2 regions of the Sphingomonas sp. DMC8 genome follow, and region 1 is predicted to be linked to the other one. Evidence: riboswitches for the same ligand, from Rfam matches in the RefSeq annotation. Region 1 holds a riboswitch; the other holds the start of a gene.

Region 1 (4,943 bases):
CGACGACGATGTCCGCGCCCATTTCGCCCGGCGCCTTGATCGCCCCCAGCGCCACCGGCTCGGTGACGACGGCGATCAGCAGCGCCTTCTTGGCGTGGCAGGCATCGGCCAGCGCCGACATGTCCTCGATGCGGCCGAGAATGTCGGGGTACTGGACGACGACGCACGAGGTGTCGACGTCGATCGCGTTGATCAGGTCGAGCGTGTCGGGCTCGGGGCTCAGCACCGGCAGGCTGGTGACGAGCTGGTCGCCGGTGAAGCGCGCCATCGTCTTGGCGACCGAGACATAATGCGGGTGCAGGCCGCCCGAGAGGATCGCCTTGCCGCGCTTGGTGACGCGGCGGGCCATGGTAATCGCTTCCCAGCACGCGGTCGAGCCGTCGTACATCGAGGCGTTGGCGACGTCGCAGCCCAGCAGCCGAGCGACCTGGCTCTGGAACTCGAACATCATCTGCAGCGTGCCCTGCGCGATTTCCGGCTGGTAGGGCGTGTAGGCGGTGAGGAACTCGCCGCGCTGGATGAGGTGATCGACCGAGGCCGGCACATGGTGGCGATAGGCCCCTGCCCCCAGGAAGAACGGCGCTTCGCCGGCCGCCAGATTCTTGCGGGCGAGCGCCGTCATGTGGCGTTCGACCGCGAGCTCCGACGCATGCATCGGCAGGCCGGCGATCGGGCCGCTCAGGCGGGCGCTTTCGGGCACGTCGACGAACAGATCGTCGATCGACTGGGCGCCGATCGTGCCAAGCATCGCCTGACGGTCGGCCGGGGTAAGGGGCAGGTAGCGCATCGTTGTTCCTTCTTCCCTCTTCTCCCCTTCCGCTTGCGGGAGGGGTCGGGGGAGGGGCTGAAAGTTCTGCGGGAAGGACTAGCGGCTGCCACCCCCTCCCCTAACCCCTCCCGCAAGCGGGAGGGGGAGAGTCAGATCACAGCTTCGCGACGAAGGCCTGGTACTTGGTCTCGTCCATCAGTTCTTCCAGCTCGCTGGTGTCGGCCAGCGTCATCTTGAAGAACCAGCCGTCGCCTTCGGGATCCTCGTTCACCAGCGCAGGGTTGTCGGCGAGGTCGGCATTGCCTTCGATCACCGTACCCGCAACCGGCGCGTACACGTCGGATGCCGCCTTCACGCTCTCCACGACCGCGGCATCGTCACCCTTGGCGAATTCCTTGCCCTCTTCGGGCACTTCGACGAACACGATGTCGCCGAGCTGGCTCTGGGCGTATTCGGTGATGCCGACCGTCGCGATATCGCCGTCGACATCAATCCACTCATGATCTTCGGTAAAATAACGGCTCATGTCACGCTCCCTTTCGGACATAGCGGTGGGGTACGAAGGGCATCGCAACGACCTCCGCGGAATGCTGCTTGCCCCGCTGGACAAGCGTAATCTTGGTGCCGGCCGCTGCAAGCGCCGACGGCACATAGGCCATCGCGATCGGCTTCTGCACGCTCGGCGCGAAGCCGCCCGACGTGACCTTGCCGACTTCCGCGCCCGAGGCATCGACCACCGCCGCGCCCTCGCGCACCGGCTGCCGGCCCTCGACGATCAGGCCGACGCGCTTCATGGCGCTGCCCTGCTCACGCTCGGCGAGGATGCGCTCGGCACCGGCGAACCCGCCCTCCTCGCGGCGGCGCTTGGACAGCGCGAAGCCGAGATCGGCAGCGACCGGCGTGGTCTCCAGGTCGAGGTCATGGCCATAGAGCGGCAGACCGGCCTCCAGGCGCAGCGAGTCGCGCGCACCCAGGCCGATCGGCTTCACTTCGGGCTGTGCAGTCAGCAGGTCGGCAAACGCCTCGGCGGCCTCGCCCGGCAGCGAGATTTCGAACCCGTCCTCGCCGGTATAGCCCGACCGGCTCACCCAGAGCGGGTTGCCGTTCCACTCGAACGCCCCGGCGGTCATGAACACCAGCTTCTCGACGCCCGGCAGCACGCGGGCGAGCGCGGTGACCGCTTCCGGCCCCTGCAGCGCCAGCAGCGCCTGATCTTCGAGATGGTTGATCGTCACTTCGTCGGGCAGGAATTCGCGGAACACGCCGAGATCGTCCCACTTGGTCGCACCGTTGACGACCATGTAGATCGTGCCGCCCTCGATCTCGAAAGCGTTGTCGGCGGGCAGGCGAGTCATCATCAGGTCGTCATGGATGCCGCCCTCTTCGCTGAGCAGCAGCGAATAGCGCATCCGGCCCTCGCCCAGACCCTTCACGTCGCCCGGCAGCAACTTCTCCAGCCCTGCGTCGAAATCCACGCCCGAAAAGAGCAGCTGGCCCATATGGCTGACGTCGAACAGTCCGGCATGCTCGCGCGTCCACAGATGCTCGGCCATGATGCCTTCATACTGGACCGGCATCGCATAGCCCGCGAACGGCACCATGCGGCCGCCGCGCGCACGGTGCCAGCCGTCGAGCGGCAACGTCTCGATCGGGGCTTCGCCGGCAAGGGCGTCTTCGACGGTATCGGACATCAGGCACTCCGCGCATCAGGGGTTCAATGGCACGCCCGGGCGCGCTCGCCCGGCCTGCACCATCGCCCCCTCTGTCACGGAACCTGAGAGCTTTCGCCGGCGCGCCGGCTTACCCCTTCGGTGGAACCTGGCCACAGGGGCCGGCTCGCTTTCCAGAGTGTCGTGGCCTGCGCGGTCCTCGGTGCCTGAGAGATTCCGGGGCGGTTGCTCCTTCGGCGATCCGGCGAACCGGATTCTCTCCCGCGCATGCCCATGCCGGTCGCCCGGCATCGACGCGCCAAGCCTTGGCCGGTGGGCCGGGCGGAGTCAATCGGGATATGCGGTAAAAATGCCGCACCGCGACATGCGGCGAGAATAGTGCAAACAGATGCCGCGTTGACTCGCGACTGGAATCGTCTATGAGCGCGCTTCCTCTTTCGGGAGGAATCCGTCCGAGACAGCGAGTGACCGGAATATGCCGGTCTTAATCCCTCGCCTAGACGGGGACAGAATTTTCCGGCGGCTTCACCTGCGCGTCTGCGCACGGTCCGAAGCGTTCCGGGTCACGCCCAGGGATATAATCCCCGGCCTCGTGACGATCCTTCCCCTCGGACAATTGAGCCTGGCCCATTTCGGTGGGTCGTAACCGGGGCATCCCCTTTGCGGGGGCTGCCTCATGTATGAGGAGACCGGCATGGATCGTTCCCAGAAGGCCGACGCCGTTGCCGAGCTGAACCGCACCTTTGGCGAGGTTGGCGTGGTGGTCATCACCCGCAACCTCGGGATGACCGTCAAGCAGTCGACGGACCTCCGCAACAAGATGCGCGAAGCCGGTGCGAGCTACAAGGTCGCGAAGAACCGCCTTGCCAAGATCGCCGCTCAGGGCACCGACTATGCGGTGCTCGCGGACCTGCTGACGGGTCCGACGGCGCTCGCCACTTCCGTCGACCCCGTGGCAGCTGCCAAGGTGGTCTCGGACTTCGCCAAGACGACCGACAAGATCGAGATCGTCGGTGGTGCGATGGGCGGGCTGCTGCTGGATGCGGCGGGCGTGCAGGCACTGGCTTCGCTGCCGTCGCTGGACGAACTGCGTGGCAAGCTCGTGGGGCTCATCGCAGCGCCCGCGACCAAGCTCGCAACCATCGCCCAGGCACCGGCCGCGCAGATCGCGCGCGTGCTTTCGGCTTACGCCGAGAAGCAGGCTGCCTGAGCTTCGGCATCAAGCGACGTTTATTTTATCCCGAAACTTTTGAATTGATTGGAGTTTAACATGGCTGACCTCAACGCAATCGTCGACCAGCTTTCCGCGCTGACCGTTCTCGAAGCCGCCGAGCTCTCGAAGCTCCTCGAAGAAAAGTGGGGCGTTTCGGCCGCCGCTGCCGTGGCCGTTGCGGCTCCGGGTGCGGGCGGTGGCGCCGCTGCTCCGGCCGCTGAAGAGAAGACCGAATTCGACGTCATCCTGACCGGCGACGGCGGCAAGAAGATCAACGTCATTAAGGAAGTCCGCGCGATCACCTCGCTCGGCCTGACCGAAGCCAAGGCGCTGGTCGAAGGCGCGCCGAAGCCCGTCAAGGAAGGCGTGTCGAAGGACGAAGCCGAGAAGATCAAGAAGCAGCTTGAAGAAGCCGGCGCGACCGTCGAAATCAAGTAAGCTTCCTGGCCTTTACAGGCACGGAAACACGAAGGGGGCGGTCCGGCGACGGGCCGCCCCTTTTCATTTGCGGCTATGCCCTTGCTTGCGCGCGATAGCGGCTGGCGGCGAGCGCAGCGGGAGGCGGCCGGTCGAGCCAGATCGGGCCCGGTTTCGTCCCCTGCCCCGCACTTCCCAGCAGGAAGTCGACGCCAAAACGGCGAATGCTGAGCCCCGAGCGCCAGCGCAGATCAAGCATCAGCATTGCCACGAACATCGGCCGATTGCCGAGCTGGACCACATGGAGCTGATCGCGCCGCAGCGTGAGCCGCGCCGGCAGACGGATGCGCATGCCCGGGCCCAGATCGATCGGGCCGGCCTCGCTCTGCGGCGGCGGCCCGGCATGGAAAGCCGCGCACCAGCGATCCTGATCCGGACTGGCGCTGACGAGCGCGAGCGCCGGGCGAATCCCCTCAGCCGCCTGCGTCTGTGGGTTGGTGAGTTCCAGTTCCAGATCGATCGCCACGACATCGGCCGCGAACTGGATGCGCGCACTGGCCAGGGAAATGGCGAAGGGATCGCCCTGCGCAGCAGCCGGCGGCGGTGCGATAGCGACAGGCTCGACAGGCGCCGCCGGTTCGTCCTCCTCCTCGCCCGTGCCACTGCGACGGCGCACCAGCAGCCATCCTGCCGCGAACACCACCAGCAAAGTCGCAGCGCCGGCGAGCCAGGGCCAGATTTCCGGCGACGAAGCCGGAGCCGGCACTGGGGCGACAGGTGAAGGCGTTGGCGTTGGTGTGGGCAAGACCGGCGCCACCTGCACCGGCGAAGATGTCGGCGCGGGTGTCGGCGACTCGGTCGGACGCGGTGTTGC
Region 2 (4,943 bases), on a different contig from region 1:
ATTGATGCATCTGCGCATTCCGTTTCGCTGGCAATCGACAATCTCGCGCCGGTTCGTCAGGCATTTGGCGAATCAGCGGCCCAAGAGGCGATGCAGGGCCTGTGCCGGCTGATCGAGCAATCCTGCGGGCACCCCGGTGGCACGGCTGCGCCCGATGGCGACGGTTCGGTTGTACTACACCTTCCGCATCACAGCTGGCCGCAGGGCGGCGACATGCGCTGGGCAGACAGTTTCTGCCGGCGCCTGCCGCGCCACGGTTTCGACACGCAATCGGGCACGATCCATTTCTGGGCGAGCCCCCGTCCAGCGCCAGACGAGCGCACGAGCGCCCCACCCGGCGCGCCCTTCTTTTTCGGCAACACCAATGCCAGCAACTCCGCCTGGGCAGCGCAGTATTGCGCCGATATGGCGGCTGCAGCGCGCCTGCTGCCCCATGCGCCGGAACCGGGCGTGCACGGTGCGCGCGCCAGCGGCCTTGCCTGGCAACCCATATGCGATACCGAGGCGCCAGACACGATACTGTATCAGCAAAGTCTGTTGCGCGTGGCCGGGGCAGACGGCACGCCGCAAAATGCCGGTCCGCTATCGTTCGCCATGGAGCGACTCGGCTTCGCCCGCTGGGTCGACCACCATGTGGTGCTACAGGTAATAGAAGAACTGGTCGCCGCGCCGGACGTGACCCTGGGCGTTCCCTTGTCCGTACAGAGTCTGCGCGCGGATCGCTGGTGGAACACGATCCAGGCACGGCTGGAGGCGACGCCTGGGCTCGCCAGTCGGCTCGTACTGGAAATTACGGAAACCGCGCCGTTAACCGATATATCGCCCGCCGTACAATTTGTGAGCAGCATGCGCCGCCTTGGTTGCCGCTTTGCGCTGGCCGGTTTTGGCGCGGGCCATGCCTCGCTCCGCCAGTTGCTCGCACTCACCCCGGATTTCGCGAAGATCGATCCCCTCTTCGTGCATCGCGCGACCCTGTCAGCGCAGGGAGAGGCGCTGTTGTTCCACCTGATCGGCGCAGCCTCGGCGATCGGTGCGACGGTTATCGTCGACGGCGTTGAGACACCCGAACAGGCGGCGCTGGCGCGCCAGGCGGGCGGGCGCTGGCAGCAGGGCCATCATTGGGGTTGCCCCAGCCTGATCCGCCCCTGGCGCACGCGATTGCCGGTCAGCGTCCGCCCTGGCCTCCATTGCCGGGAGGTACAGCATGCAGAGGCATGAAATCGATCGCGACGCGGGCGCAGCAACCACGCTCGCCTTCCGCACGCCGGCCGAGGATCGCGAGGCGCTCGAGGCGATAACCGTGGCAACCGAAACGGAGGAAGAGCGCGAAACGCCCCCGCCGATTTTAGGTGTTGTGCTGCTGGCTGCCGCGCTGGTCTGGATCATCGCCGGCTGGCTGGTGTGGCGGGCACTGCCATGATGCAGTCCGGTCGCCTGGCCCCCGCCATCCTGCCCCTCTTGCAGTGGTAGAGTTCGCCATGCCTTTAGCCAATCTTCTGCTGAAGTCCGATCCCGCGGGTGCGCGGCCGCGGGTAACGCCGCGGGCCTCGGCGTCCGTCCACTATATGCGCGGGCCTGCGGGCGATGCTGGCCGGCGAATTGAATCGGGCAAGGCCGAGGCGGAAATCTGCCTGTTGCTGGCCGATTCGAAGCTCGCCTCCAGAGTGACGCGCGCGCTGACGGGTCTGGCCGCCCGAGTGACGGCGTTCGACAACGCTATCGAGTTCCAGCAGGCCTGCGAACTGCCCTTCAACGGCGTGGCGGTCATCGATGCGCGCCTGCCGGGTCTGGATGGCCTGTCACTCTATCGCTGGATGCGCGACCACGGCAGCACCGCCGGCGCGATCTTCATTTCGGCCAAGCCCGACGTAGCGTTCACCGTGCAATGTATGAAAGCGGGTGCGGAGAATGTGTTCGCGCTGCCGCTCGACATGAACGAACTCAAGGCATCGGTTCTGTCTGCGCTGGCCAGTGCGCAGCGGCGCTGCGTGGATAACCGGGCCGCCCAGGCCAAGCAGGCGGTGCTCGCAAGCCTTACGCCGGCCGAGCGCAAGGTGATGGCGTTGCTGCTCGAAGGCCATCTGACCAAGCAGATCGCGGCAATCCTGGGTCGCAGCGAATATACGATCAAGATCCACCGCGGGCGCATCCTCCGCAAGATGGGCGTTCCATCGACAGCCGCGCTCATCAAATTCTTCCTCGACGACGGTTCGGCCGATCCCGCCGGGCTCGCTCTGCCCGGGGCCGGCAGCGCGCCGGCCGCGCAATATTCCCCCGCACGCCAATGACCGAAAGAGGTTCCATCATGCGTAAAATTGCAGCAGCGGTGACGCTGGGCCTGCTGATATCCACACCGGTACTCGCGCAGGCAATTCGTACCACGCCTTCCATGCGGCCCCATGGCGCAGCCTATGCGGCGACGATCGGCGGCCCGCTTGGCAGCCCCGACGAGAGCAGCAGCCGACGACTGCGCAAGCGTAAGCCCGGCTATTGGTGGACCGGGCTCGCCGTGCTGGCAACTGCCGGCGTGATCGTGGCCGCATCGACCGGCGGCAGCCCCAAGAGCCCCTGATCCGCCGCCGGGGCGGGAAATTTGCTTTGACATGGCTCGCCGGCGCGACGACACTTGTCGCGTCGGAACGGGAGAGAATCCGGTTTGCCGGATCGCCGAAGGAGCAACCGCCCCGGAAACTCTCAGGCAAAAGGACCGTCCGCACAACAGATTCTGGAGAGTAGCGCGAAGGCGCTCGCCGACGGGATAGCGATCTCAGGCACAAGGACAGAAGGGGCCCGAATCTCTCTATCGTCTTAGGAGCCAGGGTGTCACTGTCGCATGCGGAAAACACGGTCGATCCGCGCATTGGATCGATCAGCATTACTGACGTGTTCAGCATTGGGATCGGGCCGTCGAGTTCGCATACCGTAGGGCCGATGCGCGCTGCCGAGCAGTTCGCGGCCTGGGCGTTGGGCGAAGGCACCGTGGTGTCGGTGACGTGCGACCTGCACGGCTCGCTCGCGCTGACCGGCAAGGGCCACGCCACCGATCGCGCCGTGATTTTGGGCCTTGCCGGCGAACGCCCCGACGGGGTCGATCCGGATGCCGTGGAGGCGATCGTCGGGAAAGTCGCGGCCGAGCAGCAGCTGCTGCTGGGCGGCCGGAGCGCCATTGCCTTTGATCCGGATGCCGATATCCGTTTTCACAAGCGCAGCTTCCTGCCTGCCCATCCCAACGGCATGCACTTCACTGCAACGCTCGACGATGGCAGCGTGCGCGAGCGCATCTATTATTCGATCGGCGGCGGCGCCATCCTGCGCGATGGTGAGGCGGCATCGGTATCGGCGCGCTCCAATCACGGCTTTGGCAGCGCGCGCGACATGCTGGTGCGCTGCGATGAACTGGGCACCGACATTGCCGGACTGATGCTGGCCAACGAGGCGGTGTGGCGCCCCGAGGCGGAGACGCTGGGTTTTGTCGATTCGATCCGCGCGGCGATGATGGCCTGTGTCGATCGCGGCATGGCGCAGCAGGGCGTGCTGCCAGGCGGGCTGAACGTCGCCCGGCGCGCGCGCAAGCTGCACCAGGCCCTGCTCGCCCGCGGCCCCCGGATCGAGCCGGCCTCGGTGCTCGAATGGGTCAGCCTGTGGGCGCTCGCGGTGAACGAGGAGAATGCCGCCGGCGGCAAGGTCGTCACCGCCCCCACCAACGGCGCGGCGGGCGTCATCCCGGCCGTGCTGCGCTATTATGAGAGCTTTGTCGGCAACGCGACGCCAGCAGGCAGTCGCCGCCTGCTGTTGACGGCGGCGGCGATCGGCATTCTCTACAAGCTGCAGGCGTCGATCTCCGCCGCTGAAATGGGCTGTCAGGGCGAAGTGGGCGTTGCCTGTTCGATGGCGGCGGCGGGACTCGCTGCTGCGCTGGGCGGCAACAACCTCCAGATCGAGAATGCCGCCGAAATCGGCATGGAACATAATCTGGGCCTGACCTGCGACCCGATCGGGGGGCTGGTGCAGATCCCCTGCATCGAGCGTAACACGATGGGCGCCGTGAAGGCGATCAACGCAGCGATGCTGGCGCTGCATGGCGACGGGTCGCACAAGGTGTCGCTCGACGCCGTGATCGAGACCATGCGCCAGACCGGCCGCGACATGGCCTCGCAATATAAGGAGACCAGCCTGGGCGGGCTTGCCGTGAACGTCGTCGAGTGCTGACGGCGCGCCATTTGCCCACCCCGGCCGCGCGCGATAAGGTCGTGCGATGACTGACCTTCTGCGCGAACCCGACGGCTTCGTTGAACCCGTCTCCACTCGCCTCGGCTATCTGCTCCGTCGTGCGTCGCTGGTGATGATGGCCGATCTGGGGGCGACGCTGGCCGAGCTCGACCTGCGCCCGGTGGAAGCGACACTGCTGATCCTGATCGGTGCCAATCCGGGTTGCAGCCAGAGCGAACTGGGCCGGCGGCTGGCGATCAAGAGCGCCAACATGGTGCCGCTGATTGCCGGGCTGATCGCCAAGGATCTGGTGCAGCGCAGCCCGCTCGACGGCCGTTCGACCGCGCTGTCGCTGACCCCGGAAGGCGCGCGGATGCGCGACGCCGCCGAAGCCGCGATGGACGCGCACGAAGCACGTTTTGCCGAGATCGTCCCGCCCGAGGAACGGCCGCTGCTCGCCGCGACGCTGAAGCGGATTGCCGCGCGCTGACGCCGAACCTCCGTTGACGTTGGATACGATTCATGATGAATTGGATCCAATATCGATAAGGGAGAGGCTGATGAGTCGGATCGCTGGCAGCGGCGCGCTTTGGCCGCGCAACACCTGGTATGTCGCGGCGACGGCGGACGAATTCGCCGAAAAACCCCTTGCCCGCACCATCTGCGGCCAGCCGATGGTCTTCTATCGCGGCGAAGGCGGCGCGACCGTCGCGCTCGAGGATTTCTGCCCGCAT

The links. Region 1 has a riboswitch for glycine ahead of gcvT (glycine cleavage system aminomethyltransferase GcvT). Riboswitches for the same ligand answer to the same signal wherever they lie in the genome.
Region 2: linked by a shared signal. The riboswitch ahead of ACT53K_RS13575 (L-serine ammonia-lyase) and the one ahead of gcvT (glycine cleavage system aminomethyltransferase GcvT) in region 1 are both predicted to bind glycine.

Annotation. Positions count from the first base shown of each region.
Region 1 covers NZ_JBQUYV010000005.1:170,170-175,112, reverse strand. The annotation lists gene gcvPA (aminomethyl-transferring glycine dehydrogenase subunit GcvPA) at 1-787, opposite strand, end outside; gene gcvH (glycine cleavage system protein GcvH) at 924-1,295, opposite strand; gene gcvT (glycine cleavage system aminomethyltransferase GcvT) at 1,297-2,460, opposite strand; glycine riboswitch at 2,623-2,713, opposite strand; gene rplJ (50S ribosomal protein L10) at 3,134-3,649, shown strand; gene rplL (50S ribosomal protein L7/L12) at 3,710-4,090, shown strand; gene ACT53K_RS11935 (hypothetical protein) at 4,164-4,943, opposite strand, start outside.
Region 2 covers NZ_JBQUYV010000006.1:184,671-189,613, forward strand. The annotation lists gene ACT53K_RS13555 (EAL domain-containing protein) at 1-1,218, shown strand, start outside; gene ACT53K_RS13560 (hypothetical protein) at 1,205-1,420, shown strand; gene ACT53K_RS13565 (response regulator transcription factor) at 1,479-2,288, shown strand; gene ACT53K_RS13570 (hypothetical protein) at 2,306-2,572, shown strand; glycine riboswitch at 2,631-2,719, shown strand; gene ACT53K_RS13575 (L-serine ammonia-lyase) at 2,821-4,209, shown strand; gene ACT53K_RS13580 (MarR family winged helix-turn-helix transcriptional regulator) at 4,256-4,699, shown strand; gene ACT53K_RS13585 (Rieske 2Fe-2S domain-containing protein) at 4,770-4,943, shown strand, end outside.